One region of the Micromonospora sp. NPDC049204 genome, then DNA from elsewhere that is predicted to be linked to it. Evidence: riboswitches for the same ligand, from Rfam matches in the RefSeq annotation. Region 1 holds a riboswitch; the other holds the start of a gene.

What was found. A riboswitch is a leader RNA that binds a small molecule or an ion and turns the genes downstream of it on or off. The one in region 1 is predicted to bind S-adenosylmethionine.
Region 2: it holds a riboswitch for S-adenosylmethionine, as region 1 does, so the genes downstream of both, AB0A90_RS12955 (ABC transporter substrate-binding protein) here and thrC (threonine synthase) in region 1, are expected to answer to the same signal.

Annotation. Positions count from the first base shown of each region.
Region 1 is NZ_JBEZDC010000018.1:71-15,804, forward strand. Features, by position in the region: gene AB0A90_RS27885 (DMT family transporter) at 69-1,037, shown strand; SAM riboswitch class I at 1,181-1,316, shown strand; gene thrC (threonine synthase) at 1,327-2,613, shown strand; gene AB0A90_RS27895 (GNAT family N-acetyltransferase) at 2,989-4,008, shown strand; gene AB0A90_RS27900 (hypothetical protein) at 4,018-6,210, opposite strand; gene paaN (phenylacetic acid degradation protein PaaN) at 6,389-8,062, shown strand; gene AB0A90_RS27910 (GNAT family N-acetyltransferase) at 8,242-8,772, opposite strand; gene AB0A90_RS27915 (cold-shock protein) at 9,055-9,258, shown strand; gene groL (chaperonin GroEL) at 9,734-11,356, shown strand; gene AB0A90_RS27925 (hypothetical protein) at 11,413-11,661, opposite strand; gene AB0A90_RS27930 (GNAT family N-acetyltransferase) at 11,740-12,675, opposite strand; gene AB0A90_RS27935 (S8 family serine peptidase) at 12,716-15,250, opposite strand; gene AB0A90_RS27940 (glycerol-3-phosphate dehydrogenase/oxidase) at 15,477-15,734, shown strand, end outside.
Region 2 is NZ_JBEZDC010000005.1:327,612-343,345, forward strand. Features, by position in the region: gene corA (magnesium/cobalt transporter CorA) at 1-388, opposite strand, end outside; gene AB0A90_RS12950 (amino acid transporter) at 555-2,513, shown strand; SAM riboswitch class IV at 2,600-2,711, shown strand; gene AB0A90_RS12955 (ABC transporter substrate-binding protein) at 2,993-3,907, shown strand; gene AB0A90_RS12960 (amino acid ABC transporter permease) at 3,947-4,720, shown strand; gene AB0A90_RS12965 (amino acid ABC transporter ATP-binding protein) at 4,720-5,463, shown strand; gene AB0A90_RS12970 (Na+/H+ antiporter) at 5,476-7,050, opposite strand; gene AB0A90_RS12975 (DUF3224 domain-containing protein) at 7,222-7,644, shown strand; gene AB0A90_RS12980 (BTAD domain-containing putative transcriptional regulator) at 7,722-11,045, opposite strand; gene AB0A90_RS12985 (alpha/beta hydrolase) at 11,184-12,062, shown strand; gene AB0A90_RS12990 (hypothetical protein) at 12,294-12,743, shown strand; gene AB0A90_RS12995 (hypothetical protein) at 12,740-13,135, shown strand; gene AB0A90_RS13000 (hypothetical protein) at 13,140-15,311, opposite strand; gene AB0A90_RS13005 (SDR family NAD(P)-dependent oxidoreductase) at 15,319-15,734, opposite strand, start outside.

The DNA.
Region 1 (15,734 bases):
GAGCCTTTGAAGACACGCCCTAGGGTCGGTGTCGTTGGTTCGACGATACTCGAACATTGGAGCTGACGATGCGACCCCGTGCCGCCGCCTACCCGCTGCTCGCCGTGCTCGGTTGGGGCGTGATGTTCCCGGTCCTGGCCAGTGCGCTGACCCGGGTCGACCCGCTCAACCTCACCACCGCCCGCTACCTGCTCGCCAGCGCCATCCTGGTCGCGATCCTGCTGCTCCGCGAAGGTTCCGGCGCGCTGCGGCACGGCGGCCGGACGGGCGAGATCGTGCTGCTCGGCGTGGTCGGCTTCGCCGGCTTCAACGTGCTCACCAACCTGGCGCTCGAACACGCCGCCCCGCAGCAGATCGCCCTGTTCGTGGCCACCACCCCGCTGATCACCCAGTTGGTCCGCTGGGCGCGCGACGGCGTACGGCCGAAGCCGCTCTTGCTGGCCCTCTCCCTGGTGGCGCTCCTCGGAGTCGGCCTGGTGATCACCCGCGGGAGCCTGGCCGGGCTCGGCCAGTTCGGTCTCGGTGGGCTGATGATGATCGGCGCGGTCCTCGGCTGGGGCATCTACACACACGGTGCCAGCCGGTTCGGCGACTGGTCCCCGCTGCGCTTCACCACCCTGACGGCGCTCGCCGGCACGGCGGCCATGCTGGTCACGAGCATCGGCGCGGACGCCGTCGGCTGGCAGCACGCGCCGGCCGCCGCCGACCTCGCGGCGGTCACCCCACAGTTGGCGTACGCGGTGGTCGTCGGCGCGGTCATCGCGGTCCTGGCCTGGAACACCGGTGTGCAGCGGCTCGGTGCCGCCAACGCGGCGCTGTTCATGAACCTGGTCCCGGTCACCACCTTCGCGGTGCAGATCGCCCGCGGCTACCGCCCGGAGCCCATCGAGCTGGTCGGAGCCGCCATCACGATCGGTGCGCTGGTCGCCGCGAACCTCGCCACCCGGCCTCGGATCCGGCCCTCGTCCCCGCCGCAGTCGACCGCGACCACGGACCAGATCGCCGTGGTCGACCCGGTCGCGGTGAGCGCCCGCTGACCCACCTGCCGGCGCCCCCGGGCCCCGCAGCTGGGGACGGTAGGCGCCGCCGCCGGTGACTCGCTGAGTTGTTCGGCTCACAGCGTGGGATCCGCGGTAGAGGCCACGGAGATAGTTGCCTAGACTCGACGGCACAACTGCATACCTCATCCAGAGGGGCTGAGGGATACGGCCCGACGACGCCCCGGCAACCACCCTGCGCGCTCACCGCTGAGCGACCCGCGGGGCAGGTGCCAATTCCGTCCCCGCCGCACCGTGCGATGTGGGGAAAGATGAGAGGACCCTCGACATGACGTCGACGCTCGCCGCCTCCGGCATCGACACCTCCGCCAGCCCCGCCCGCGCCCTGGTCTGTCGGGCCTGCTCGGCCCGTTACCCGCTCGTCGCCCAGCACGCCTGCTACGAGTGTTTCGGCCCCCTCGAAGTCGACTACGACATCGCCGCCCTGGCCACCGTCACCCGTGAGCAGATCGAGGCCGGCCCGGAGAACATCTGGCGCTACGCCGCACTGCTCCCCGCCGGGCAGGACCCAGCCAGCCGGGTCACCCTCGACCCGGGGCTGACCCCACTGGTGGCGGCCCCGCACCTCGCCGCCGAGTTGGGCATCACCGCGCCGCTGTGGGTCAAGGACGACAGCGCCAACCCGACCCACTCGTTCAAGGACCGGGTCGTCTCGGTTGCCCTCACCGCCGCTAAGGCGCTCGGCTTCACCCGGTTCGCCTGCGCGTCGACCGGCAACCTGGCCAACTCGGTGGCCGCGCACGCCGCCCGTGCCGGGGCGCCCTCGGTGGTCTTCATTCCCAGTGACCTGGAGCAGGGCAAGGTCATCACCACCGCCGTCTACGGCGGCGAGCTGGTCGCCATCGACGGCTCGTACGACGACGTCAACCGGCTCTGCGGCGAGTTGGTGGAGACCGACGAGTTCGAGGACACCGCGTTCGTCAACGTGAACGTCCGGCCGTACTACGCGGAGGGCTCCAAGACCCTCGGCTACGAGGTGGCCGAGCAGCTCGGCTGGCGCATCCCGGCGCAGGTGGTCATCCCGATGGCCAGCGGCGAGCTGCTCACCAAGATCGACAAAGCGTTCTCCGAGCTGGTGGAGATCGGCCTGGTCGAGGCGCCGGCCGGCGGCTGGAAGGTCTTCGGCGCCCAGTCCGCGGGTTGCAACCCGATCGCCACCGCGCTGCACGCGGACACCGACACGATCATCCCGGTCAAGCCCACCGGCATCGCCAAGTCGCTCAACATCGGCGACCCGGCCGCCGGCGTCTACGCGCTGGAGGCGGTCCGCCGCACCGGCGGCTGGATGGAGTACGCCGACGACGACGAGATCCGCGCCGGCATCCGCGATCTGGCCCGCACCACGGGCGTCTTCGCCGAGACCGCGGGCGGGGTGACCGTGGCGGTGCTCCGCAAGCTCGTCGAATCCGGTCGGCTCGACCCGACCGCGGAGACCGTGGTGTTCAACACCGGCGAAGGTCTGAAGACCGTCGACGCGGTGGCCGGCCAGGTCGGACCGACCCACCACATCAAGCCCTCGCTGCGCGCCGCCCGCGACGCCGGCCTCCTCGGCTGACCCACCCCGCCACCCGCTCGCCGGCCGGCCCGTGGCCGTTCGCCGGCGGCCGTCGGTCGGTTGGGGTTGATCCACTCGGGTTCCTGGAAGGCGCGGTGTCCGTCCGGCCCGGACACCCCGTTCCCAGGAAATCCGAGTGGATCACTCTGTGACTGAGATTTCGCTGTGAGTGTGGAAAACCCGCCGCTGCGGACTTGACGGCAGGAACCGGACGGCGCAAGATGCTCCGTGCGGGAGGGCATTTCGCCGAAGACTTTTGAAGTTCTTGCGACCCAACGCCGGAGGCGTTGTGCGAGTGTCCCTCCCGACCACGTTCGATCGGGCCAGCGAGTAATTCGCTGGCCCGATCGCTTTTCCGGGCGCACGCTCAGCGCCATGAGCATCACGATCGCGTCGTTCGACGGCACCGACCGAGCCGCGGTCGACGAGGCGTACCTGATCGGCGCGGCGGCCAAAGACGCCGATCTGCCGGACCTTCCACCCTTCTGCCGGCGACGCTTCGACGCGATCTTCCACACGCCGATGCCCGGTGTCGAGTCGCTCTGGGCGCTGGCCCGGCTCGACGGGGTGCCGGCCGGTCACCTCCAACTGGACCTGCCCTACCTCGACAACACCGACAACGCCGGCGCGGAGCTGACCGTGCATCCCGATCTGCGGCGGCAAGGCGTCGGGCGGGCGCTGCACGAGTACGGGGTGCGCCTGCTCCGCGAGCGCGGCCGCAAGCGGATGGTCGCGATGGCCGTCTCCGCGCTGCCCGGCGGGCCGGCCCGAAGCGGGGCGGGCGACGCGTTCGCCGCCGCCACCGGCGCCCAGCCCGCCCTCGCCGAGGTACGCCGCCGGCTCGTTGTCGACGAGATCGACCGGATCGCGCTCCGGGCGGCGCTGGCCGAGGCCCAACCGCGGGCCGAGGGCTACCGATCGGTCTGCTGGCAGGGAGCGACCCCGCAGGAGTACGTCGCGGACATCGCCTACCTCGACGGCCGGCTGATGATGGACGCGCCCATGGGTGACGTGCAGTGGGAGCCGGAGCAGGTGGACGCCGAGCGCATCCGCGGCAACGAGCGGGCGTTCGACGCCCGGGGCCGGCGGCGCTACCACCTCGGAATGCGCCACGAGGCGACCGGCCGGCTGGTCGCCTGGACCCTGCTGGACGTGGGCGCCTCCGCCGACTGGCACGCGTACCAGCAGATCACCATCGTCGACCCGGCCCACCGTGGGCACCGGCTCGGCCTCATCGCCAAGGCCGAGAACCTGCACCACCTGCTCACCCACGAGCCGGCGGTCCGCGTGATCGACACCTGGAACGCGGCCAGCAACGGCTACATGGTGGCGATCAACGAGCAGCTCGGCTTCCGCCCGGTGGACTCCTGGACCGACTGGCAGCTCACGCTCTGACCCGGGCGGTCACCCGTCCGGCCGTTCCCAGCGCTCGACCAGCTCGCGGATCGCGGCCTGGAAGTCGTCGTCCGGCGTGTACCGGTGGCCCTGCACCGGAGGGGGCACGGTGTCCGTCGGTGGAATGAGGAGTCCCTTCGGATCCCGTACCCGACGGTCGACGTGGGCGGCCGGGTCGTCGGGTCCGTCGATGGGCGGGTCGAACACCGGTCCGCCCACCGCGTCGGTGTACCGCCACAGGTTGATCCACCGCCAGGCCAACCGGCTGCCGACGTCGCGCAACATCTCGTCGCTGACGTACGCGGGGAAGATCCGCCGGTACCGGTTTCCGAGCGGGGTGCCGTAGGTGAGCAGGGCCACCCGCTGGCGGCAGTGGTCGGGGAGTTGGAGGACCGTCACCGCCGCGAGCACGCTGCCGTGACTCTGACCGGACAGCACCACCGCGTTCCCGTCGGCGGTGAGCTGCCCGATCCGGCGGGTCAACTCCGGGACGGCCCGCTCGACGTAGCACGGCGGGGCGAGCGGGTGTGCGGCACGCGGCCAGAAGGTGGCCAGCTCCCAGAGCACCCCGACCAGCCGGATCGCGCCGGATCGGTAGGCGACCAGGCCCAGCACGGCGAGGAGCACGGCGAACAGCCCGATCAGCAGGGCGCCCAGGTCGGTCACGAAGATCACCGGACGGGCCAGCGACTCGCCGCCGAGTCGGAGGGCGAGCGCACCCGGCCCGGGACCGATCACCGAGAGCCCCGCCGCCGCGAGAGTGAGCAGCGCCAACACCACGTACGCGGTGGCCAGCAGCGGCCCGAGCCGATCCGTGAGTCGGGCGCGCATGATCGCGTCGCGGACGGCCCGGACCCGTTCCGGGGCCGCCCGGGAGGCCTCCGGATAGTCCTGCCGAACCAGTTCCTCGGCCTCTCGGCGGCGACGATCCCGGCCGATCCGGGGTCGGAGCAGGGCCGTCACCACCACCAGGAGCACGGCGAGGGAGAAGCCGAGGGTGGCCCAGCGGAAGGCAATCGGCGGCGACAGCGGAGGCGCACCAGGCGGCAGCGGCCTTGCCGGCGTCGGGCTGGAACCACGGTCCAGATACTCGGCGAGCCCGTAGGTCAAGCCCGAGTCGTAGGCGACGCCCAACCCGATCGCGACGGTTATCAGCACCGGCGCGCCCACCCCGGCCAGCCGAAAGAGGGGGCGGGGAAGGGAACGGCGCTGCACCACGACCACCAGGCCGAGCATCGCGAGCAGCACCACCTGCCCGGCGAACAGCCCGGCGGCCAGCATCCCGTACCCCGGCAACATCCCTTCGGCCTTCCACGGCGGCCGTGGCAGCAACGCGTACCCCAGGGTCAGCGCGGTGAGCGCGACGGCCACCCAGCGGATCGTCCGCGAACTCCGCTGGTCCTGCTCTCCGCCCCGCTCTATCGCCGGCCGGCAGAGCAGCACCACCGCGCCGGCGAGCAGCGCCACGACCGCGGCCAGCAGCAGCCAGCCGGGCAGGGTGGCGTCGTGCGGCGCCAGAGCCAGCAGCAGAGTCACATCGAGCGTGCCCAGCGCCACCGCGACGTGCACGGAGCGCAGGCGGCGCAGCAGCGAGCGGGTGTCCCAGAAGGCGGGCGCGTCGAGCCGGTCCGCACCCACCCCGGGCGCGTGGTCGCTGTCCTCGGGGAGTTGCCAGGTCCGGGCACCGAGCCGCCAGATCAGGACGATCGCGATGATCGGCAGTGCGGCCAGCAGCGCGAGCCGCTGCCCCGGGGGCACGTCGCCCAGCCAGGACAGTTCCCGCCGCCCCTCCAGGCACCTCGGGTAGGCCGCGCACTGCCAGGCGATCAGGTCGAGGGACACCCCGACGGTGGACAGCACGTACATCGCGGTCATCGTCGCGGCCAGCAGCCGGCACAGCGCCCGGGCGGCGTAGCCGCCGCGACCGGTGACCGGCAGCATCCACACCGCGATGTTGCTGAGCATGAACGGCAGGAGGAGGACCAGGGAGAACGTCCGGGTCGCCGTGCCGCCGGTCAGCCGGCTCCAGCGGTACGCCTCAACCGCCACCCCGTCGCGATCCGACTGGGGACCGTAGCCGGGCCGCGGCCGGTAGAAGCCGGCGTTGTCGTCTCCTGCGACCCGCTTGACGATCGGGCGGTCGAGGATCGTCTCCGGCCCCTTGTTGGCGACCCCGTGCACCCGGATCTCGGTGATCCTCACCCGCCGCCCTTTCCTGGCCGGCTTCCTGGCCGGAGGCCCGCGGTTACCCGCTGCCGGCCCGGGCAACCCCGGTGCTGTCAGTCATTGGCGCTACTGCTCGCGGGCCGGGCTCAGGCATGAGCCGCTGTCCGGCATTCGCGCTACTGCTCGCGGACCGGACTCAGGCATGATGGCGGGCATGACGGAGACCCCGCAGCCCCTGTACGACAGGCACGCCGACACCCTCAACCGTGCGCTGACCGCGATCACGGAGCGGGGCTACTGGTCCGCCTATCCCGAATCTCCCAGCCCCCGGGTGTACGGCGAGACCGCCGCCGCCGACGGCAAGGCCGCCTTCGAGGCGTACCTCGGTGGTGACTTCCCGCTCGACCAGCCGGGCACCGGCGCTCGGGTCGCCACCGAGACGAGCCCGTTCGGGGTGGAGTTGGCGGTGCGTTACCCGCACGCCGGCCCCGGCGAGCTGATCGACGCCGCCTCCGCCGCGCTGCCGGCCTGGCGCGACGCCGGCCCGCAGGCCCGCGTGGGGGTCTGCCTGGAGATCCTCGACCGGCTGCACAAGCACATCTTCGAGCTGGCCAACGCGGTGCAGTTCACCAGCGGGCAGGCGTTCGTGATGGCCTTCCAGGCCGGCGGCGCGCACGCGCTGGACCGGGCGCTGGAGGCGCTGGCGTACGCGTACGCCGAGATGACCAGGCACCCGGGCACGGCCGGCTGGGAGAAGGCCGCCGGCAAGGGCGACCCGCTGCGGATGACCAAGACGTTCCACGTGGTGCCGCGTGGGGTGGCGCTGGTGATCGGCTGCAACACCTTCCCGACCTGGAACTCGTACCCGGGGCTGTTCGCCTCGCTGGTCACCGGCAACCCGGTGCTCGTCAAGCCGCACCCGCGCGCGGTGCTGCCGCTGGCCATCACCGTGAAGTACGCCCGGGAGGTGCTGGCCGAGGCCGGGTTCGACCCGAACCTGATCATGCTGGCGGCCGAGGCGCCCGGTGAGAAGCTCGCCAGCGACCTGGCCCTGCACCGCGCCGTGAAGATCGTCGACTTCACCGGCTCCACCGAGTACGGCGACTGGCTGGAGACGCACGCCCGGCAGGCGTCGGTCTACACCGAGAAGGCCGGCCTGAACACGGTCGTCATCGACTCCACCGACGACTTCGCCGGCATGTGCCGCAACCTGGGCTTCACGCTGACCCTGTACAGCGGTCAGATGTGCACCACCTCGCAGAACATCCTCATCCCGGCCGGCGGCATCGAGACCGACCAGGGGCACAAGAGCTTCGACGAGGTGGCCGGCGGGATCGCCGCCGCCGTCGGCAAGCTCACCGCCGACCCGGCCCGGGGCGTCGAGCTGACCGGCGCCATCGTCAACGACGGGGTGCTGGAGCGGCTGGCCGAGGTCACCAAGGTGGGCGAGCCGGTGCTGGAGTCACGGGCCGTGGCCCACCCGTCGTACGCCGACGCGGTGGTGCGTACCCCGACGATCGTGAAGCTGACCCCGGACGACGCGGAGACGTACGGCCGGGAGTGGTTCGGGCCGATCTCGTTCGCCATCGCGACCGACTCCACCGCGCACAGCCTGGAGCTGCTGCGCCGCACGGTCGGCGAGAAGGGTGCGCTCACCGCGGGGGTCTACTCCACCGACGAGGCCGTGCTGGACGCCACCGAGGCGGTCGCGGTCGAGGTCGGGGTGCACCTGTCCTGCAACCTGACCGGCGGGGTCTTCGTGAACCAGTCGGCGGCGTTCTCCGACTTCCACGGCAGTGGCGCCAACGCGGCGGCCAACGCCGCGCTGACCGACGGGGCGTACGTGGCCAACCGGTTCCGGATCGTGCAGTCGCGGCGTCACGTCTGATTTTTAGTTGCGGTTGGGGTTTCCGGGGGGAGCCCACCCGCTCCAGGCGGTCAGGCTTGATCCTTCCGCGGGCGGGCTCCCCCCGGAAACCTGTTGTGGGCAGGCTGTCCTCAGGCGCTGCCGGCTTTGGGGCAGCAGCACCGGGGTTTTGCCGTGGGATGGGTTTCCGGTTTTCGGGGTTAGGCGGGGCGGCGCATTTGTAGTTCGGTCAGTGCGGGGATGGTGGGGTGGGGGACGCGTACCCCGGTGTCTTTGAAGCCCAGCCGTTGGTAGGCGCGGTAGGCGCGGTCGTTGCCGACCACCACCTCCAGCAGCAACTCCCCTCGGCCGCAGGCGCGTGACCAGGCGGCCACCCCGTCGATCAGCTCACCGAGCAGCCCGTGCCCCCGCCAGGCCGGCGTGACGTAGACCGCGTAGATCACGGTGAGCCCGGGTTCGCCCGGGGAGACCGTGCCACCGGCGTGTCCGACGAGCCGGCCACCCGGGTCGGCGATGAACTGCGCGTTGCCGGGGCCGGTCGCGGTGTACGCGACCCGGGCGGCGAACTCGGTGTGCGGCCGGGCCGCCGCGTCCGCCAGGGTCTCCAGGAAGGCCAACGGTGCGTCGGCGAGCATCTCCAGACGCAGTGCCCGCATCCGGGCGGCGTCCTCCGGCCGGACCCGGCGGATCTCCGCCCGCCGGAGGGCGGTCGCGCCCGTGTCGGTGGTCATGCCCGCATGCCTATCACAGCGTCGGTGGCCGTCACGGCCGAGCTGTGTACGGCAGTCGCCGCCCTGGATCCGGTGGCCCGAAACCCGACCGTCCAGCGCAATCGGAGCGCCCCAGAGCATGCCCGATTTGTGGCCGTGCGCGGCGCTGACTCCTCGTGTAGCGTGCGATTTCGGTCACCTTTTTCAATGGTCGCCATCGATCGCTGAGGTGGTGGCCGGTCGGCGTCCGGCCGTGCCGTGCGCCAGGTCAGGCAACACCGCGCATAGTGAGGGAAGTGCACCGTGGCACAGGGCTCCGTGAAGTGGTTCAACGCCGAAAAGGGCTATGGCTTCATTGCCGTCGACGGCGGTCAGGACGTCTTCGTTCACTTCTCCGCGATCGAGATGGACGGCTACAAGGCGCTGGACGACGGCCAGCGGGTGGAGTTCGAGATCGCCCAGGGCCAGAAGGGCCCGCAGGCCGAACACGTACGCGTCATCGCCTGAGTTTCCCTCCTCGATCGGCCCCGCGCGTCGGGGCCGCGACGCGGGCGCACCGCGGTCGGGGCGGTGGCGGTGATCGGGGTCACCGCCGTACCTGCCTGCCGGCCCACCTTGCCCAGTTGATCGGTCTGCTGGTGACGTACGTGGAGCGGCGCGCCCATGAGGCGCCGGTGAACACTGCCGGACTGGCCGCGGAACTCGGCTGAGCGGCCCCATCGTGCTTGCACTCGCCAGGGGAGAGTGCTAAACAAGTCATTGGCACTCGCATACCGCGAGTGCCAGCGGTCGGGACGGTGGGGCCAGGTTGCACCGGCGTGGAGACGCCGGGGCGACACATGGCCGGTCGTCGCGGGCTATCCGGCCCGGCCGAAGGACGTCGTCGTCGCCAGGTGGCGACGTCCCAAGGTGCGTACACCAGGCGGCCCATCCGGGGCACACAACTCGGGTGGCCCGTGAGTGTCCAGGAGGACAACGCCGTATGGCCAAGATGATCGCTTTCGACGAAGAGGCGCGCCGCGGCCTCGAGCGGGGCATGAACCAGCTCGCCGACGCCGTAAAGGTGACCCTCGGCCCGAAGGGCCGCAACGTCGTGCTCGAGAAGAAGTGGGGTGCCCCCACCATCACCAACGATGGTGTGAGCATCGCCAAGGAGATCGAGCTCGAGGACCCGTACGAGAAGATCGGCGCTGAGCTGGTCAAGGAGGTCGCCAAGAAGACCGACGACGTTGCCGGTGACGGCACGACGACGGCGACCGTCCTGGCCCAGGCCCTGGTTCGCGAGGGCCTGCGCAACGTGGCCGCTGGCGCCAACCCGATGGCCCTGAAGCGGGGCATCGAGGCCGCCGTCGCGAGCGTCTCGGAGGAGCTGTCCAAGCTCGCCAAGGACGTCGAGACCAAGGAGCAGATCGCCTCCACCGCCTCCATCTCCGCTGGCGACAGCACCGTCGGCGAGATCATCGCCGAGGCGATGGACAAGGTCGGCAAGGAAGGCGTCATCACCGTCGAGGAGAGCAACACCTTCGGGCTGGAGCTGGAGCTCACCGAGGGTATGCGCTTCGACAAGGGCTACATCTCGGCCTACTTCATGACCGACCCGGAGCGTATGGAGGCCGTCTTCGACGACCCGTACATCCTGATCGCCAACAGCAAGATCTCGTCGGTGAAGGACCTGCTCCCGATCCTGGAGAAGGTCATGCAGTCGGGCAAGCCGCTGCTGATCATCGCCGAGGACCTGGAGGGCGAGGCCCTCGCCACCCTGGTGGTCAACAAGGTCCGTGGCACCTTCAAGTCGGTCGCCGTCAAGGCGCCGGGCTTCGGTGACCGCCGCAAGGCCATGCTGACCGACATCGCCATCCTCGCCGGTGGCCAGGTCATCAGCGAGGAGGTCGGCCTCAAGCTCGACGCCGCCAGCCTCGACATGCTGGGCCGCGCCCGCAAGGTCGTGGTGACCAAGGACGAGACCACCATCGTCGACGGTGCCGGTGACGCCGAGCAGATCCAGGGCCGGGTCAACCAGATCCGGGCCGAGATCGACAAGAGCGACTCCGACTACGACCGGGAGAAGCTGCAGGAGCGGCTGGCCAAGCTGGCCGGCGGCGTTGCGGTCATCAAGGTCGGCGCGGCCACCGAGGTCGAGCTCAAGGAGCGCAAGCACCGCATCGAGGACGCCGTTCGCAACGCGAAGGCCGCCGTCGAGGAGGGCATCGTCCCGGGTGGTGGCGTCGCGCTGGTGCAGGCCGGCAAGACCGCCTTCGACAAGCTCGACCTGGTCGGCGACGAGGCCACCGGTGCGAACATCGTCAAGGTGGCGCTGGACGCCCCGCTGCGGCAGATCGCCGTCAACGCCGGCCTTGAGGGCGGCGTCGTGGTGGAGAAGGTCCGTAACCTCGAAGCGGGTCACGGCCTCAACGCCGCCAACGGCGAGTACGTCGACCTGCTGGCCGCGGGCATCATCGACCCGGCCAAGGTGACGCGCTCGGCGCTGCAGAACGCCGCGTCCATCGCGGCGCTCTTCCTCACCACCGAGGCCGTTGTCGCGGACAAGCCGGAGAAGACCCCGGCTGCCCCGGCTGGCCCGGGTGGCGGGGACATGGACTTCTGAGTCCAGTTCCGACACCGAACGGGGCGGGCCGCTGACGCGGTCCGCCCCGTTCGTCGTCAGGTCGGCAGTGGGCGCTGGTTGCGCCGCTTCTGTGCCCGGTTGTACGGCGGAAGCAGTTTGATCGGCGCGTCCACCATCTCCCGTGGCTCCTCGACGACCGCCGACTCGCCGTCGGTGGTCATCTCGGCCAGTTGCTCGGCGTCGCCGTAGTCGAGCCGGTCGAACGGCACGTGACCGGGGAGTTCGCCTACCGGTTTCCAGGTGATCGGCGGGCCGTCCTCGGTCTGGTCGTCATCCGTGGTCATGGCTGCCTCCTCTACCAAAACGGTAGGGGGCGTCGATGGCCGACGCGGGCGAATGAGGCAATGCCCCTTTTGCCCCGGTTACGCCACCGGCAGGGTTCGCCGGTACAGGAAGAAGACCCGTTCGATCCGGGCACCCGCGCTGCCCGAGTAGAACGGCACCGGCCCCACCCAGCCGATCTCCGCCCGGGTCAGCCCCGCCGCCTGCTGATCCCGCAGGCACCGCCGCAGCAGCACCCCGCCGATGCCCGACCCCTCGGCTGCCGGCGCGGTGCCCATCGGCCCGAACCAGCTCGGCCGGGACGACCCGTACGCGGCGAAGCCGAGCACCTCGCCGTCCCGCTCCGCCAGGTGACAGCCGGCGTCGTCGCGCCCCACCGACCCGACCAGCTCACCGTCCCACGTACCGCCGAAGGTGGACCTGGCGAACGCGGTCAACGCCGGCAGGTCCGCCGGCTCCGCCCGACGTACGGTGACGCCCTGACCGGCCAGCCGCCGCTCCGCCGCCTCGGTGGACCGCAGGGCCGGCGACCCGTCGTACGACAGGTCCGCGGTCATGTTCCAGGCGGTTCGGTCCTGCTGGTAGCCGAGCGCGAGGGCGGCGCAGACCGCAGGCGTGTAGCGGACGTCGATGCCGGGCCACGCGTAGTACGGCGGGTTGCCGGCCAGCAACACCTCGGTCGCTCCGCGCTCGGCCAGCGCCTGCTCGGCCGACCGCAGCAGCGCCCGACCGACGCCCCGGCGGCGGTGCTCCGGCAGGACCGCGACCAGGTCCACGTGCCCGACACCCGGCTCGATCGCCGACACCGAGCAGAGCAGCACCCCGACCAGGTCCACACCCCGGTACGCGCCCAGCCCCACCACCGAACGGTCGGCGGCGGCCCGGGGCCAGAGCACGTCCACGATGGGGGCCGCCTCGGCGGCGTCCTCGGGCAGATCGAGGGCCTGCTCGCAGAGCCGCGCCACGGCGGGGGCCAGGTCGGGGGTCAGTTCGGTGACGGTGATCTCGGCGTCCATGGTCGCCGACCCTAGATCACCGGGTGCCGGTCCGGGTACCTCACCGCCGGGCGGCCTGGACGGCCGCGTACGCGTCGACCTGGCCCGAGCCGGTGACGTTGGAAGGACCCCCGCAGGCGTCGGCCGGGTTGTCGGAGCGATAGGTGGGTGTCGCCGCCGTCGCGGTGTCCCGCAGGATCTGCCGGGTACGGTCCACGTCGCCGACCAGCGCCGGGTTCGCCGACCACATCAGCGCGACCACGCCCGCCACCTGCGGGGTCGCCATCGAGGTGCCGTCCAACGCCGCGTACGTGCCGCCCGGCATCGCCGACACCACACCCACGCCCGGGGCCAGCACGTCCGGCTTACCCGGGCCACCGGGCGCCGGCCCGCGCGAGGAGAACTCCGCGACCCGGCGCTGCCTGTCCACCGCGCCCACGGTCAACACGTCCGCGTACGGTGCCGGCGGGTCGTCGATGGACGCGCACCACGGCCCGGTGTTACCGGCGGCAGCGACCACGAAGATCCCGGCGGCGTCCAGCGCGGCGGTGGCCGGCCGCAGCACACCCCTGTCGCAGCCCTCGATCGGCGGGCAGCCCCACGAGTTGGTGAGCACCTGCGGGGCGCGCTCCGGACGGCCGTCGGTGAACGGGTCGCCGCCGACCGGGAAGGGCGCCAACATGAATTGGAGACAGTCCAGGTAGTGCGCGGGGCTGCCGAGGTTGCGGTCCAGGTTGACGCAGCCCACCCACTGCGCGTCCGGCGCCACCCCGATGCCGTCCCGCCCGACGGCGCTGCCCACCGTGTGGGTGCCGTGCCCGCCCTGGTCGGTCGGGCTGCGGGTGCCGTCCCACGGGTCGTACCAGGAGTCGTCCCCGCCACGGAACCCGGGCCGCAGCGCCGGATGGGTGCCATCCACGCCCGAGTCGGAGCTGCCGACCACGATGCCGGTGCCGGTCACCCCGAGCTGGGACCACACCCGGTCGGCGCCGATCTGGCTGATGTTCCACTCCGGCCCGGAGGGCTTGGGCGCGGTGCCCCGACTCTGCCCCGCCGGGGCGGGCAGCGGCCGCAGGCGTTGGCTGACCAGCACCCGGGCCACCTCGGGGCGACGGGCGAGCCAGGCTCGCACCGCCGGGCCGCCGTCCACCTCGACCGCGTTGACCAGGTAGTACGAGATCGGGTCGAGTCGTAGTCGACTCAGCCCCCGGACCAGGTCGGCCTGGCTCTGCTCGGCGGTCGTCACCAACCGCCGGTAGACCTCCGCCGCGCGGGCGTCCCGCCCGGCCCGACCGGGCTGCCCGGCCGGTAGACCCGTCAGGTCGGCCTGCGCGCGCAGCACCACGAACAGCCGCTCCCCGTACAGGCCCGGCTGGCCGGGGCCGAGGTCGACCACGCCGAACGTCACCAGCAGCACCACGGCTGCCACCGCCGCGACCCGACGGCTCGGGGTGCGTGCCGTCGGCCGAGCGAGCAGCACCGCGTACCCGATGGCGACCAGGACGGCGACGGCGAGCCCGGCAGCGGCGGCGGCCGCCACCCAGAACGGGATGTCGCGGGTCCCGACCAGCAGCAGGGTGATCTCTTCCGGGTCGGTGAAGGCCAGCGGGCCGAGTGCGGCCAGGCCCACCAGCCAGCCGGTCGCCGATCGGCCGGCGCGCGCGGCGTCGGCCGGGTCGGCGGCGGGCCGCCACGTCGCGGCCCAGAGCGCGGCCAGGGCGAAACCCACAGGTGGCAGGGTCAGCAACGCGGGCAACTGCGCGCCGGACTGGCCGGCGCCGGCGGCGACCAGCAGCAGCGCCACCCCGGCGACCAGACCGCCGACCAGCACCAGCCGAGCCGGCCGGGGTGGCCGGCCGACCGCGAACCGCGACCAGAAGGTGGCGTCCAGCAGCGTCGCGGCAAGCCCCCCGAGCGTGGCCGCCGCCAGGAGCGCGAGCGCGGTCTCCAGGAGCCCGCCGAGCGCGCCCAGCCAGGCCCACGGCAACAGCAGCGCCACCCCGGCGGCGACCGCGAGCAGCGGAACGGGACCGGGTCGCCGCAAACGCCCCACCGGCCCCGCGCTCCCGAGGGTCTCGGGCGGTGCGGCGTCGCGGTCTCCGGTGGGCTCGGTCCGTGCGGCGTCGCCGTCGTCGGTGGGTGCCGGGCCGCCGACCGAGCCGGCCGGTCCGGGGTACGCCCGCCGGCGCGCCGACCAGCGCACGGCGAGTGTGCTGAGCGCCGCCACGCCGGTCAGGGCGGCGAGGTACGCCTCGTGGTGCACCGGCGGCACGACCCGCAGCAGCGTCAGCACCCCGAGGACGAGTGTGCCGATCAGCCAGACCCGCCCGGTGGCCCGGACCGTCGCCGACCTGGGCAGCATGGCCAGCAGCAGGGCGGGCGTGCCCGCCAGCACGACGGTGGCCAGGCCGAGCACCGGCCAGAGCCAGGCGATCCGGTCCCGTCCGAAGCCCAGCAGCAGTTGATCGGTGAGCCAACCACCGGTCTGGGTGGCCACGGTGACCGCAACCGTCCAGCAGCCGACGAACACGGCCGCGACCACCGGCCACGGGGAACTGCGGTCGCTGACTCCGGGGTACGCAGGGTGACCGTGCATCCGAGAACCTTACGACCACGACGACGAATTTCGACCCGGCCGTCGCGTTGTGGGCGGACCCCGCCGCGCGGCGCACAGGCGTGGACCGGACCGGCGTGGTCCGTTCGGGGACGGGGCAGCGAGGCGTGTCGCGGGCGACACGTCGCAGGTAGACGCCGTACGGAGCGGGCGGCGAATGTCGACATGCCGGCGCGGCGGTTACGGTGGAAGGGTGCGTGACCCCAGTATCTCCCGATCCGTCGCCGGTCAGCTCTCGCCGATCCGCCGTGCGTCCGACCTGCGGCGGCTGCGCGCCGAGCGCTTCGACGTGCTGGTCATCGGTGGTGGGGTGACCGGTGCGGGTGCCGCACTGGACGCGGCGTCCCGGGGCCTGAAGGTGGCCCTGGTCGAGGCGCGCGATCTCGCCGCCGGCACCTCCAGCCGGTCCAGCAAACTGATCCACGGCGGCCTGCGCTACCTGGAGCAGTTGGAGTTCCACCTGGTC
Region 2 (15,734 bases), on a different contig from region 1:
GGTCGTCGTAGCGGGCGGCGCGCAGCACCACGAACAGGGTGTGCCCGTACCGTTCCAGCTTGGGGCGCTGGTGGGCGTTGATCGCGTCCTCGACCGCCAGGTCGTGCAGCCGGAACTCCCGGGCCAGCGAGGTGATCTGCTCGATGTCGGGCCGGTACAACCCGATCCAGGCCATCGCGGCGTCCTGCTCCTGCAGGCAGCGGTACGTCTCGGCGAGCCCGGACGGTGAGGCGAAGCGGTGCCCTCGGACGTAGACCGCGCTGTCCACCAGACCGCCGGTGGGCGGGTCGGGCGACACCGTCGACGGCGGCACGCCGTCGGTGCTGTCGTGCTCGTCAAGTTGGCGACCGAAGCCACCACCGGGGCGGAATCGACGGCCACCGACCATGCCTGTCCCCTCCCCCGGCGCCGTCCGGCCCGGTGCGCTCCCGCCGATCCGGGAGGGCTGCATCCCCCGTGCCCACGACCCGAAACCAGCCCGCCGACGGGTGGGTTCCGGGCACCCGGGGACGGGCGCGGCCCGACGGGCGGATACTCACGGTGACCATGGGCGGATGACGGGGGACGCGCCGATGGAGGTGGACAGACGCGGCGGTCGGCTGCGGGGGTGGTTGCTCGACGCGGGCTCGGACCACGCCGTGCGGCACCCGGGGCCGCACGGACGCCCGCCGGAGCACCGGCAGCATCCGTGGTGGAAGGTGATGTGCCTGACCGGCGTCGACTACTTCTCCACCCTGGGCTACCAGCCGGGCATCGCGGCGCTGGCCGCCGGGGCGCTGTCGCCGGTGGCGACCCTGGTGCTGGTGCTGGTGACGCTGCTGGGCGCCCTGCCGGTCTACCGGCGGGTGGCCGTGGAGAGCCCGCACGGTGAGGGTTCCATCGCGATGTTGGTACGCCTGCTGAGCTACTGGCCGGGCAAGTTGCTGGTGCTGGTGCTGCTCGGTTTCGCGGCCACCGACTTCATCATCACCATCACCCTGTCGGCCGCCGACGCGACCGCGCACATCGACGAGAACCCGTTCTGGCCGGACGGGTTCAAGGGGCACGAGGTACTTGTCACGCTGCTGCTGGTGGCCCTGTTGGGCGCGGTGTTCCTCAAGGGATTCACCGAGGCCATCGGCATCGCCGTCGTGCTGGTGGCGGCCTACCTGGCGCTGAACGCGGTGGTGGTGGTCGACGCGCTGTGGCGGGTGGTGACGCACCCGAGCGCCGTCGGGGACTGGACGACCATGCTGACCACCGGGCACGGCGATCCCTGGCTGGTGGTCGGGTTGTCGCTGCTGGTCTTTCCGAAACTGGCGTTGGGCCTGTCCGGCTTCGAGACCGGGGTGGCCGTGATGCCGAGCGTACGGGGCGACCCACAGGACTCCGAGGATCGACCGTTGGGCCGGATCCGCGGCGCGCGCCGGCTGCTCACCACCGCCGCGGTGATCATGAGTGTCTTCCTGATCACCAGCAGCGTGACGACCACCATCCTGATCCCGGCGGAGGACTTCCGGCCGGGCGGGCCGGCGAACGGCCGGGCGCTGGCCTACCTGGCGCACCAGCACCTCGGGGAGGTGTTCGGCACCGTCTACGACCTGTCCACCATCGGGATCCTGTGGTTCGCGGGGGCGTCCGCGATGGCCGGACTGCTCAACCTCGTCCCCCGTTACCTGCCCCGCTACGGCATGGCACCGGCCTGGGCGCGGGCCGTCCGGCCGCTCGTGCTGGTCTTCACCACGGTGGCCTTCCTGATCACGGTCGTCTTCGATGCCAGCGTGGACGCGCAGGGCGGCGCGTACGCAACAGGTGTGCTGGTGTTGATCACGTCCGCGGCGACGGCGGTGACGCTCGCGGCGGCCCGGCGGCGTCAGCGCGGTCGCACCGTCGCGTTCGGCGTCATCGCGGTGGTCTTCGTCTACACCACCCTGGCGAACGTGGTGGAACGCCCCGACGGCGTCAAGATCGCGGCCTGTTTCATCGGCGGGATCATCGTGGTCTCGGTGCTGTCCCGGGTGTCTCGGGCCTACGAGCTGCGGGTGGACCGGATCGAGCTGGATCCGGTCGCCACCCGGATGATCGACGAACGCGCCGGACGGCGAATCCGGCTCGTCGCCCACGAGCCCGACCGGCACGACGAGGCCGAGTACCGCGCGAAGTTGGCACAGACGATGGCGGACAACGACTTCCCCGACGACAGCGACGTGATCTTCGTCGAGGTGCACGTCACCGACCCGTCGGACTTCCAGACCGAGTTGCTGGTACGCGGCGGCCTGGCCGACGACAGCTTCGCGGTGCTCAGTCTGACCAGCTCCTCGGTGCCCAACGCGCTCGCCGTCCTGCTGCTGGAGATCCGCGACCGCACCGGGCGGCGACCGCACATCTACTTCGAGTGGAGCGAGGGCGGCCCGGCCCGCAACTTCCTGCGCTACCTGGCGTTCGGGCAGGGCGCGATCGCCTCGGTGACCCGGGAGATCCTGCGCCGCCAGGAACCCGACCCGTGTCGCCGGCCGCACGTGCACGCCGGTTGACCTGCGGGCCGAGCATCCTCCGCGCACGGTGAGCGTGGTCATAACGACTGGACGATCCACCCGTGCGTGCTGCTAGCCTCGCTGCAGGTCATGAGTGCCAGCGCGAAGCCCCGGCTCGCTGGCCGGCAACCCTCCTCCGCGGTGGGGTGCCCCGGGTGAAGACCAGGCACCGGCACGACGTCGGTGCAAGCGTGGCCTGGCACCCAGGTCAGCACAGACCCGGGAGACCCATGCGCATCCTCAGCACCGCCCCACCGACCGATGTCGCGCAACTCCGCGCCGGTCAGCCCACGCCGGCACTGACCCGGCGGCGGCACGTGGACATGATGCGAATGTGCAGCGCCGCGTGTCGACGCGGCCCTCGGCACTAACTAGCACACCTCTCTTTTTCCGAGCCTTTCCAGCGGTACGCCCATCGGGCGCACCGTCGGCGGCACACGTCCGTGCCCGCCGAGACATGACCCCTTTCGGAGACACCCGTGCGAATCCTTCCTGCCCTGACCCGTGCCGCAGCCCTGGGCGCGGCCACGATCCTGGCCGCCACCGCTCTCACCGCCTGCGGCGACGACACCTCGTCCGACGCCACCGCCAACCCGTACGGCCTGGCGCAGCCGGGCGTGCTGCGGGCCGGCACGCTGACCGACGCCCCGCCGAACGTGTACCTCAAGGACGGCAGGTTCACCGGCTTCGACAACGACCTGCTGACCGCCGTGGCCGGCAGGCTCGGCCTCACTGTCGAGTTCGTCGGCACCGACTTCTCCGCGCTGCTGTCCCAGGTCAACAACCACAAGTTCGACGTGGGCAGCTCCTCGATCACCATCACCGAGGCGCGCAAGAAGACCGTCGACTTCGGCAACGGCTACGACTTCGGCTACTTCGGCCTGGACGTGCCGGCCGGCTCGCCGATCACCGGCTTCGACCAGCTCGCCGGCAAGCGGGTCGTGGTGGTGCAGGGCACTGTGCAGGACGACTACGCCACCGGTCAGCAGCTCGACCCGGTCCGGGTGCCGGACTACAACGGTGCGATCAACCAGCTCAAGGCCGGCACCGCCGACGCGTGGATCGCTCCGGCCGAAATCGGCGAGAAGTCGGCCGCCGACAGCACCGGCAAGATCACCGTGGCGGCCAAGCAGCTCAGCCCGGCGCCGACCGCGTACGCCGTGGCCAAGGGCAGCGACAAGCTGCGCGAGGCGCTGAACAAGGGCCTCGACGAGGTCATCGCGGACGGCACCTGGAGCAGGTTGCAGGCGCAGTACTACCCCGGTCGGCCGATCCCGGCGGACTTCACGCCGGGCAGCGGCACCGTGTCGGCACCGACCGCGTCGGGCACGTCGTCGAAGCCGTCGGCGTCCGCGTCGGCCGTGCCGTCGGCGTCCGCGTCGGCCGCGTCCTGACCCGGTGACGAGCGAGCAGGGCGGTAGGAGAGGCGACCGATGGATCCGTTGAGCACGCTGTGGGAGACCTTCTTCGACATCGACGCGATGCGCGAGGCGCTGCCCGAGATGCTGACCGTCGGGTTGCCCAACACACTGATCCTGGCGGTCTCCGCCGCCCTGCTCGGCTCGGTGCTGGGCCTGCTGTTGGCCGTCGCCGGCATCTCGCGCAGCCGTTGGCTGCGCTGGCCGGCGCGGGTCTACACCGACGTGTTCCGAGGACTTCCGGCCGCGGCGACGATCCTGCTGATCGGCGTCGGGCTGGCGCCGCTGGGCATGCAGGTCTGGGGACCGGACCCCTACCCGTTGGGCATCCTGGCGCTGTCGCTGATCGCGGCCGCGTACATCGGGGAGATCTTCCGGTCCGGCATCCAGTCGGTGGAGGCCGCCCAACTGGAGGGCGCCCGCGCCCTCGGCTTCTCCTGGACCGACGCGATGCGGCTGGTGATCATCCCGCAGGGCATCCGGCGGGTGTTGCCGGCCTGGGTGAATCAGCTCATCGCCCTGATCAAGGACTCCAGCCTGGTCTACTTCCTCGGCCTGGTGGCCAGTCAACGGGAGCTGTTCCGGATCGGGCAGGACTACGCCGCCACCACCGGAAACGAGTCGGCGCTGCTGCTGGCCGGGCTCTGTTACCTGGTGTTGACCGTCCCACTGACGCACGTCGTCAACTGGATCGACCGGCGGCTGCGCAACGGCCGGCCGGCGACCGCACCGACAGACGAGGACGACGACACCGCTTCGGCGTACGCCGCGACGGAAGGACACCGGTGATGACCACCGACACGACCACCTCGGTCAGCCTCGACGTACGCGACGTGCACCTTGCCTTCGGACCGAACCGGGTGCTGCGCGGCGTCGACCTCACGGTGCCGCGCGGCGCGACGGCCTGCGTGATCGGCCCGTCCGGGTCGGGCAAGTCGACGCTGCTGCGCACCATCAACCGACTGATCGAGCCGGACCACGGCGACGTGCTGCTGGACGGGCGCAGCGTGCTGGGCGACGACCCGGACGCGCTGCGGCAGCGGGTGGGCATGGTCTTCCAGCAGTTCAACCTCTTCCCGCACATGAGCGTGCTGCGCAACGTCACCCTCGCGCTGCGCCGGCTCCGCAAGCTCGGCGAGGATGAGGCGGAAACCGTCGCGCGGAACCAGTTGGACCTGGTGGGATTGGCCGGCAAGGCCGACGCACGACCGGCGCAGCTCTCCGGCGGTCAGCAGCAACGCGTGGCGATCGCCCGGGCGCTGGCCCTGCGGCCGGAGGTGATGCTCTTCGACGAGGCCACCTCGGCGCTCGACCCGGAGTTGGTCAAGGGTGTCCTCGGGGTGATGGCCGACCTGTCCGCCGCGGGCATGACCATGGTGGTGGTCACCCATGAGATGGGCTTCGCCCGGCAGGTCGCCGACACCGTCGCCTTCATGGACCGGGGCGTGGTGTTGGAGGCCGGCCCGCCCGAGGCGATCTTCGAACGGGCCGAGCATCCTCGGCTGCGCCGGTTCCTCGCGCAGGTGCTCTGACGAGGCGGCCGATCAGTCGTTGGGCCCGCGCCCCAGCAACCGGATCTCCTCGTTGTCCAGCGCGGCCTGGAGTTCCTGCAAGACCAGGTCGTCGATCTCCCGGTTGTCGCGCAGTCGGGTGACCTCCCGCCGCTTGTGCGCGAGGACCCCGAGGCGCAGGCGATGTTCCAGGCGACGTTCCTCGGCGCTGTTCCCTCCGGTCTCGTTGACGTCCGCCAGGTGCCGCTGGTACTCGGCCTGCAACCGGCGTACCGACTCCTCGCGGGCACCGACCTCGGCGGCGACCTGCGGTAGGGCGGCCAGACCCGCCTCGGTGGCCCGCCGCCGGGCATGCCGGGTCTCGTCGACGCGTTCCGGGTCACCGACCAGCCCCGCCCAGCGCACCACGAGCGGCAGGGTGGTGCCCTGAACCAGCATGATCAGCACGATCACCAACGCGGTGACGAAGATGATCAGGTCTCGTTCGACCACCGGCCGACCGGAGACCGTCATCGTCGGGACGGCCAGGGCGGCGGCGAGCGACACCGCCCCCCGGAAACCGGACCAGCCGGCGACGGTCCCCACCCGCCAACTGGGCGGACCTGAGTCCTCGTCCATCATCCGGCGACGCCGCAGCCGCGCCGACTGCGCGGTGAGGTAGATGAAGACCAGCCGGGTGGCCACGACGACCACCGTGACCACCAGCACGATCACCAGCGCCCGCTCGGGCGAGGTGCTGGTGATGCCCCGCACCGCCCGGGGTATCTGCGTGCCGAGCAGGACGAACAGCCCGCCGTTGATCAGGAACGTGGTCAGGTCCCAGAACGCGTACGCGAGCACCCGGGATCGGGCGCGGATCACCCGTGGGCCGGCGTAGGCCAGCACCAGCCCGGCGACCACCACCGCCAGTACGCCGCTGGCGTGCACCGAGTCGGCCAGCAGGAAGGCCCCGAACGGTGTCAACACGCTCAGCGCGCCCTCGCGCAGCGGATCGTCGAGCCGCTTGCGGATCAGCACCACGGCCGCCCCCACCAGCAGACCGGCGACCACGCCACCGACGCTGGCGCCGACGAACTCCTCGCTGATGCCCAGCACACCCGGCTTGGCGCTCTGACTGAGCAGACCCACCGCCACCGCGAAGACCACAAGTGCGGTGCCGTCGTTGATCAGGCTCTCCGCGTGCAGGGTGGTGAGGAGCTTGCGGGGCAACCGTTTGGCCAGGCCGGTGACCGCGGCGGCGTCGGTCGGCGCGAGGACCGCGCCGAGCACCCAGGCGGCGGCCGGGTTCACGCCGAACGCCTGCGCGGTGAACGACACCGTCACCATGGTGAGCACCACGAGCACCACCGCGAGCAGCCCGATCACCGGCAGGTTGGCACGGATCTCCCGCAGGCTGATGGTGAGGCTCTCCCGGTACAGGATCGCCGGCAGGAAGATCAGCAGCACCAGGTCCGGTTCCAGGGTCACCTCGGACAGCGGCGGCGTGAGCCCGAGCAGCACCCCGAACGCGATGAGCAGAACCGGCGGCGCGACCCGGTACCGACCACCGAGGGTGGTGCCGATCAGGACGGTGCCGCCCAGCACCACGATCAGGACGAGCACCTCCACGCGTACCCCCTCGATCGTTGGCGCGACGGTGGACGCGCCGGTGCTTCAATCTGACCGCACTCGCCGGCTGGTTCCAGCGGAAACCGGCAAGTCGCCGGGTAGCCCGGGGATGTCGGTGCCGTCTGCAAGGCTGCTCACGATGAATGCGATCAAGCGGAGAGGGGGCGCGAGATGAGCGCGAAGGCTGACGGAACGTTTGAACTCACCTCATTCGAGCCGGAGGTGCTCGACGAAGGCCCGGGGGCCGCGCTTGGCCAGGTGCGGATCACCAAGACCTTCCAGGGTGGCCTGGCCGGCAGCAGTACGGTGACCATGCTGTCGGTGGCCGACATCGAGGGCAGCCCCGCTGCTTATGTCGCAGTGGAGCGATTCACCGGCGAACTCGACGGCCGCAAAGGCTCGTTCGTCCTCCAACACAGCGCACCCGGCAGCCACGGTGAGCACCTCGCGATCCGCGTCGTCCCGGGAACGGGCTCCGGTGACCTCACCGGGATCGTGGGAACCTTCGAGATCATCCAGTCCGACGACGGCGGCCACTCCTATGTCCTGGAGTACACCCTGGCCTTCGACACCAGTCAGCCTCCGTCGAGATAGGGCGCTACGGCCTCTCGGGTGTCGGCGCTGCTCACCACCGGAACGATCTCGAATGTGACGCCCGCGCCGCCGCGCGCTCAGGTCGGGTCGTCGGCGCGGGCGCGCGCGGTGAGCGCGCGGGCGGTACGGCGGTGCCCGGCGGCCTCCTCGTCGCGACCCAGAGCGCTGGCCAACTCGGCGAGGTGCCCCGCCACCGGGCCGGCGGTGACCATCCCGCTGCCGGCGGCCAGTTCGGCGGCGGCCGGCCGGAGCGCGGTGGCGACGCGCTCCATGGTGGGCCGGTCGCCGATGGCGAGCGCCGCCCGAGCGGTGAGGCACAGCCGCACCTCCCGCAGCAGGTCGTGCGGCCCGTCCGGGAGTGCCCGCAGCGCCGCTCCGGTAGCGACCCGGTCGCCGGCGGCGGCGAGCAGCAGTGGTCGGACCCAGGGCTCGTGTGGCCCCCAGTCCAGTTGCGCCCAGCCCTCGTCCGGCCCGGGGATCGGGCGCTGACGTCCGGGAACGAGCCGGGCCTCGCTGACCGCGTCGGCCAGTCGCAGGCCGAGCAGGGCGAGCGGCAGCAGCCCTCGGGCCAGTCCCGGCATGGCGTCGGCGGGCAGGCGTTCGGCGGCGGCCCGGTACGCGGTCACCGCGGCGTCCTGGTCACCGCTCACCGCCAGGCGCAGCGCGGCGTACCAGCCGGTGAAGACCCCGACCAGCGGCAACTCGTACCGCTGCGCGAGTCGGTCGGCGGCGCGGGCGTGCGCGTCCGCGCCGGCCCGGTCGGCCCGCGCGCAGCAGGCCTGGACCAGGACGAGATGACCCAGCACCTCGAAGGTCACCAACTGACGGGGAGCGGCCAGGTCGACCAGCTCCGCGCCGATCCGGGCCCGCTCGTCGGCCAGCCCGACCCGGTGGAAGGCGTGCATGAAACGCGCGTTGAGCGCGAACGCCAGCAGCCCCGGATCCCCGACGGTCCGGGCGATCCGCTCGGCCTCGACCGCGGCCCGGCGGCCCCGGTCGCCGGTGCTCCCCCGCAGCTCCAGCGCGAGCGTGCTCAGCAGCCGGCTGCGCTGCGCCGAGCCGGTCGGGCCGAGGCCGGTCAGGGCGTGCTCGGCGGCGCGAACGATCCGCTCGGAGAGCGCCTCGTCGTCGTTGCGGGTCCAGACGGCGGGTACGTCGAATCCGGCGAGCACCTCGGCGGTCAGCCGCGGGTCACCCACCGCCTCGGCGTCGGTGATCGCCGCGGCGCGGTACCGCCGCGCCTCGGCCAACCGACCCGTCACCGCCAGCCCGCGCCCGAGACCGAGCACCGCGCTGAGTCGCTCGCGCCGCTCGTCCCGCCCGGCCCGGTCGTACGCGTCGAGCACCTGCGCCCAGAGCCGGGCCGCCTCGTGCGGGTTGCCGTCGCGTTCGGCCTGTTCGGCAGCGGTGCGGGCGTAGCCGGCGGCGCGGTGGGCGGCTTCCCGCCCTCCGGCGTGCAGCAGGTGGTGGGCGAGCGCGGCGGGGTCGACGGGCTGCTGCCGTCGCATCGCCTCGGCCACGGCGGCGTGCCAGGCCGCGCGACGCGACGCGGACAGGTCGGCGTAGAGCGTGTCGCGGACCAGGATGTGGGTGAACCGTAGTCGTCCGTCGGGCTCCTGCTCGCTCAGGAACCCGGCCTGCAACCCCCGGTCCACGGCGTCCAGAAGCGCCGCCGGGTCGCCCGCCAGCTCGCCGAGCACCACCGGATCGAGGTCCCGGCCGAGGACCGCCGCCTGCCGCAGCACGGTACGGGTCGGCGCGGGCAGCTGTGCGAGGCGGTGCCGGATCACGTCGCGTACCCCCGGTGGTACCGCCGCCAGCGCAGCCTGACCCGAACTCGCGGACAACTGGGCCAGCTCCCGGACGAAGAACGGGTTGCCGCCGCTGCGATGGTGGATCAGCCGGACGGTGGGCGGGTCCAGCTCCGGCCCCGCGACGGCACGGGCCAACTCGCCGGTCGCCTCCACGGACAGTCCGCCGAGGTATTCCCGCACCGGTTCGAGTCCGGCCGCGCGGGCCAGCGCGGCGGTCAGCTCCGGGTTGATCTCGGTGGCCCGGTAGGTGCCGAGGACCAGCATCGGGCCGGTGGCCGGCTGCGGGCCGGCGAGCAGGCCGGTGAGCAGATCCAACGTGTCCCCGTCGGCGCGGTGCAGATCATCCAGGACCAGCAGCAGGGGTCCGCGGCCGGCGACGGCGGAGACCAGCGCCGCCACCGCGCGGTGCCGACGGAAGCGGGCCACGGCGGGATCACCCGGGCCATCGGCCACCACCGGCTCGGCCAGCCCGCCACCCACCGATCCGGCCGGCCCGGTGAGCGCGTCGGTGATCTGGGTCCACGGCCAGGCGGCCGGTGCGCCGTCGTACTCGGGGCTGCGACCCCAGGCCGTGCTCCAGCCTTCGGCGGCGAGCTGCCGGCCCAGCTCCTCGGCCAGGGCGGACTTGCCGGCGCCCGGGTCCCCACTGAGCAGGGCGAGCGTCGGCCGTCCGGCCTGGGTGGCGGCCTCGGCGGCGTGCCGCAGCCGCGCCAACTCCGCGTCCCGCCCGACGAACGGTCGCGATTCGGGCCCGCCACCTGGAACGCGTCCGGCCGCGCCGGCCACCACGGGGGTGGGGGTGAGGTGTGCCGCCTGGGCCAGGATGTCGGCCTCCAGCCTGCGCAGCTCGGGCCCCGGGTCCACCCCGAGCGCGGACACCACGGCGTCGCGGGCGTCGCGCAGCGCGGCCAGCGCCTCGCCCTGCCGCCCGGCCCGGTAGCGCGCCAACGCGAGCAGCCGCCAGGCGTCCTCCCGCAACGGATGGCCGGCGAGGTGGGCGGGCAGGTCGGCGGCGGCCTCGTCCGGCCGACCCAGCGCGAGCAACGCCTCGGCCCGCCGTTCGACGGCGAGCATCCGCAGCTCGTCCAGCCGGTTGATCTCCGCGACGGCCCAGAGTGCGCCCGCACAGTCCGCGTACGCGGGTCCGCGCCAGAGCCCGAGCGCCGTGTCCAGCGCGGCCAGGGCCGGTGCGGGCAGTCCGGCTGTGAGCAGTCGTCCCGCCTCGCCGACGGCCGCCTCGAAGCGTTCGGCGTCCACCGCGTCCGGGGCGGCCCGCAGCGCGTACCCCGGGGGTTCGGTGACCAGGAGGCGGGGCGGCTGCCGGGGCGGCCGGTCGGGCTCCAGCGCCCGGCGCAGGTCGGCGACGAAGGTCCGGATCGCGCCCACCGCGCCGTCGGACGGAACCTCCCACAGGTCGTCGACGAGGCGGTCGACCGGCACCACCCGGCCGTGGGCGATCACCAACCGGGCCAGCACCAGGCGCTGCCGGTGCCCCCGCAGCGGGACCGGGCCGTCCTCGGTGGCGGCGGTCACCGGCCCGAGTACGCCGAACGTCACCTCCATCGGCGACGTCGGTTGCCTGGTCATGACACCAATCTAGGCGGCCGTGCAGGCGGGCACTGATGCGGCGCTGACCGGCTGCTGATCACCACCGGGCAGGCTCGACACCGTACGACGGCGACGGGTCACCGCCCGCGCCGACCCTGCTCACCAGGAAGGTTCCCCGTGGAGCCGAGGATCAACGGATTCGACTACCAGCGCGTCACCGTCGCCGACGGCGTGACGCTCGCCGCCGCCGTGGGCGGCTCCGGGCCACCGATCGTGCTGTTGCACGGCTTTCCGCAGACCCACCTCATGTGGCGGCACGTCGCGGCCGACCTGGCCGCCGACCACACGGTCATCTGCCCCGACCTGCGCGGCTACGGCGACAGCGACAAGCCGGTGGACGCCGACGGCACGGCGTACGCCAAGCGGACCATGGCCGCCGACGTGGTGGCGCTGGCCGGCGCGCTCGGTCACGAGCGCTTCGCCCTGGCCGGGCACGACCGGGGCGCCCTTGTCGCGTTCCGCGCCGGCCTCGACCACCCGGCGGCGATCAGCCACCTCGCCCTGCTCGACGTGCTGCCCACCCTGGACATGTGGGACGTGCTGCACGGCGTCAACGCGGCGGTCGCCTTCCACCTGTACCTGATGGCGCAGCCGCCCGGACTGCCGGAGGAGCTGATCGGCGCCAGCCCGGACGCCTTCTTCGGCCACTTCCTGGACGTCTGGACCCGCGACCCGGGTGCCCTGCCGGCCGAGGTACGCGCCACCTACCTGCGCGCGTCCCGCGACGCGGTCACCTCGATCGTGGCCGACTACCGGGCGTCCGCCGGGATCGACGTCACCCACGACACCGCCGACCGGGCGGCGGGCAACCAACTGCGGATGCCGGTGACCGTGCTCCAGCAGGACTGGGGCGCGGCGCTCGGCTACGACGCGGCCGGAGTGTGGCGGGCCTGGGCGCCTGACCTCGACCACCAGACGGTCACCTGCGGGCACTTCATGGCGGAGGAGGCCCCCGCGGTGGTGGTCGGGGCGCTGCGCGACCTGCTGCGCCGGTGACCGGTCGCCTCTGACCTGCGGAAATGCGACTAAGCGCGGGTGGACGCGAACCGCCCGGCGGTGATAAACAGGCAGATATCGGCAGCCAACGGCGGCGCGTCGTCCATCGACCGTCTTCCTGCACCGCCGCCTCGGGCTTCGCCGCACGGGCCGCCACGCGGCCGCGACCCACCCCACGGCTCAAGCCCCGGTGGCGGGCTGGTGAGCACGGTCATCGACCAAGGAGTCGCCGTGGGGCATCTGCGTAACCGCGCCAAGCACCAACCGTTCGAGGTGGCCGCGCTGATCACGACGCCCGTCTGTGGGGTCCTACTGCTCGCGCTCGACGTCCGACCACCGTCGGTACAGCTGTCCATGCCGGAACCCATCCAGCTCGGCTGGGAGGTCGCCCTCATCGCCGTCGGTGTGGGCGGGCTGCTGGGCATCCTGTGGCCCGGTCGGCTCTCCACCGGTCTCGGCATCGAGTTCGCGTCCGTGCTGATGCTCGGCACCATCACCGGCATGTACGCGGTGGCGCTGATGGCGGTGGCGGGCCAGCAGGGCATCGTCGCCGCGTCGTTGATCAGCGCGGTACCGCTGGGGTCCTTCTGGCGGATCGCCCAGATCGCCGTCGACCTCCGCTGCCTGGCCTACGGGCACCAGTGCGCGACCCACCGACGGGTCGTGGGAGGTGTCACGTGATCTCGGTATCGACACCCGAGGCGCCGCACTGGGTGCAGGTGTTACTCAGTCTGCTCGGCGTCCTCGGCGGCACGACCGGCCTGGCCGCCATCGCCACGGTCGTGTCGCAGCGGGGCAAGTTCAAGGCCGACGCCGCCGACACGCTCACCGAGGCCGCCCTGACGCTCGTGCAGCCCCTCCAGATGCGGATCACCGAGTTGGAGAGCGAGGCGGTGAGCGCCCGGTCGGAACTGGGGCTGCTGCGCGAGCAGGTCAACCAGTTGCAGTTCGTCGTCCGGGTGCTGACCCGCACGCTCGACAGATGGCGTACCGCCGTGCACGCCCCCGACGCCACCCTGCGCAAGATCCGTTCGGTGGTCGCGGAGTCCGAGCGACTGTCCGAGGACCGGTGAGGGCTCATTCGCCGTCCGGGACGCGCAACCGGCCGGCGAGTTCCCGCAGGGCCGCCCGGAACTCGGGCGCGGACTCGTCCGGGTGGTGCCCGCGCAGGGGTGGCGGTCGACGCTTCCCCGGCGGAGGCAGCAGGTCCCGCGGATCGCGCAGCCTCCGGTCGACCCGCCCGGCCGGGTCGGCGGCGTCCGGCGGCGGATCGCCGGGCCGGTGCGCGGCGAAGATCCAGCCGCCGACCGGGTCCGTGTCGCGCCAGAGGTTGAGCCACCGCCAGCCGATCCGCTCCCCCACCTCACGCAGCACGGTCTCGTTCAGGTACGCCGGGAAGAGCCGGGCGTAGAGGCGGTCCAGCGGGGAGCCGTAGGTGAGCAGCGCGACCCGTCGGCGGGTACGCGGAGGCAGCCGCAGCACCGCGAGGGCCAGCAACGCCGAGCCGTGGCTGTGCCCGCACAGCAGCACCCCGGCGTGCCGGTCGGCCAGGTAGGTGATCCGGTCGGCCAGCTCCGGCACCGCGCGGTCGGCGTAGCTGGGAGGCGCGAAAGGGTGGGCGGCCCGGGGCCAGAAGGTGCCCAGGTCCCACAGGATCCCGACGTGCCGGCGGAACCATGGCGTCCGGTAGGCGAACACACCGCCCGACAGCAGGACGAGGCCCACCGCGGTGACGAGGTAGGTGCCCCCCGTGAGCGCCATTCCGACGAACCAGGTCGGCAGCCCGAGGACCTGCCACGCCACCTCGCCCGGTTCCCGCCCGAACTGCCCGAGCAGACTCGTGGCCAGCCCGATCACCGCGAGCGCCGCGTACACGGTGGCCAGCCGACCCAGCCACTCGGTGAACCGCGCCCGGGCCACGGCCCTGCTGACCTCCCGCAGCCGCCCGGTCGCCTCCGGCGGCGAGGTGGGAAAGTCGCGGGCGGTGATGTCCTCCGCCGCACGGCGCCGGCGGCCCCGGGACAGCAGGGTCACCGCGCCGCACGCCAGCACCGCCGCGGCCACGTGCAGGAACACCGCCAGGATCGTCCACCGGTACGGCAGTGCCGGCCCACCGTCACTGCGAAAGCCGCCGAGCAGGCCCCCCGTCTGGTAGACGAGGCCGGCGGAGAGCGCACCGGTCAGGCCGACCGCGATGGCCGCGATGACCGTCGCGCCCAGTCCGCGCGGCAGGGCGGAGCGGTCCCGGGCGCGACCGAGAGGCCACAGCACCAGCCCGCAGAGCAGCACCAGCAGCACCATCTGGCCGAGTAGCGCCGCGCCCGTGATCGCGCCGTAGCCGGGGAGCGCGGTCGACGACGGCCAGCCCCGCTCGTCGCTCGCGACAGCGACGAGGGTGGCCACGGTCAGCGCGGCCGCCACCACGCCCACCGCGCGGGCGGCCCAGGTGGACATCCGCGCCGTCGTCGCGCGGTCGATCAGCCCTGGCACGGCGAGCAGACCGACGCTGGCCAGCAGGACCGCCGCGCTGAGCGTCAGCAGCAGCGTCGTCGCGGGCGTCGCGCCGCCGCCGCGACGGGCCGTGAGCAACAGGAGATCGAGGACGGCGAGCGCGGCGGCGACGTGGATCGCCCGCAGCCGCCCCACCAGCGGCTCCACCGCCCACAGGGGGTTGCCGGACGGGCGGGACCGGCGGGTCCCGAGCAGCCGCAGGAGCGCGACCGCGGCGATCGGCAGCAGCGCCAGCACGGCCAGCCGCTGCCCGACGTGTCGGTCGTCGAAGCCGGCCGGCGTGTCGAAGGGCGCCCGGCAGTGGGCCGCGCCGAGACACCGCCAGGCCAGCAGGTCGAGGGCGACCCCGGCGATGGACACCACGTACACCACGGTGAGGTTCAGCGCGAGCAGCCGGCACAGGACGGTGACCCCGGCGGCGGCGCGGCCGGCGGGCCGCATCCACACCGCCAGGTTGCTGAGCATGAACGGCAGCAGGAAGACCATGGAGAGCGTCCGAGCCACGGTGCCCGAGGGCAGGTCACCCCAGCGGTACGCCTCCAGCGTCAGCCCGTCCGGGTCGGTGCCGTCGGGTCCGGCGCGGCGGTGGAAGCCCCCGCTGTCGTCGCCCGCGACCTGCCGCACCCGCGTCTCGTGCAGCACGACCGAGGGTCGGGCCCCCGACACGCCGTGCACCCGCAACTCCACCAGGTCGTCGCGTCGGGGCTGGTCGCCGTGCCGGGCTGGCCTCTGCGGCATCGGGCGGCTACCCGGCCGCGACCAGCTCGGCCGCCACGTCCCAGAGCCGCTGCGCGTTGGCCGGATCGACCGCGTACGCCGCCACCCCGGTGTAGTCGGCGGGCCGCTCGGTGACGACCGGCGCCTCGGCGCAGTCCTCGAAGTAGCGACCGCCGACGCCGTCGAGCAGCGGGGACGCGGCGAGCAGCGCCGAGGTCGCGGCGCCCTGCTGCGGGGTCTTGTGCATCTCCTTCGGCGACTTGAGCCCGCCGGTGTGCTTCTGCAGTCCGGTGGCGATCGCACCCGGGTTGAGCGCGTTGGCGTAGATGCCCTCGCCGGACCAGCGGCGGGTCGCCTCGACGGCGAGCAGGGCCTCGGCGCTCTTGGACTGCCCGTAGGCCAGCAGCGGGTCGTACGGCCGGAACGCGAAGTGCAGATCGTCGA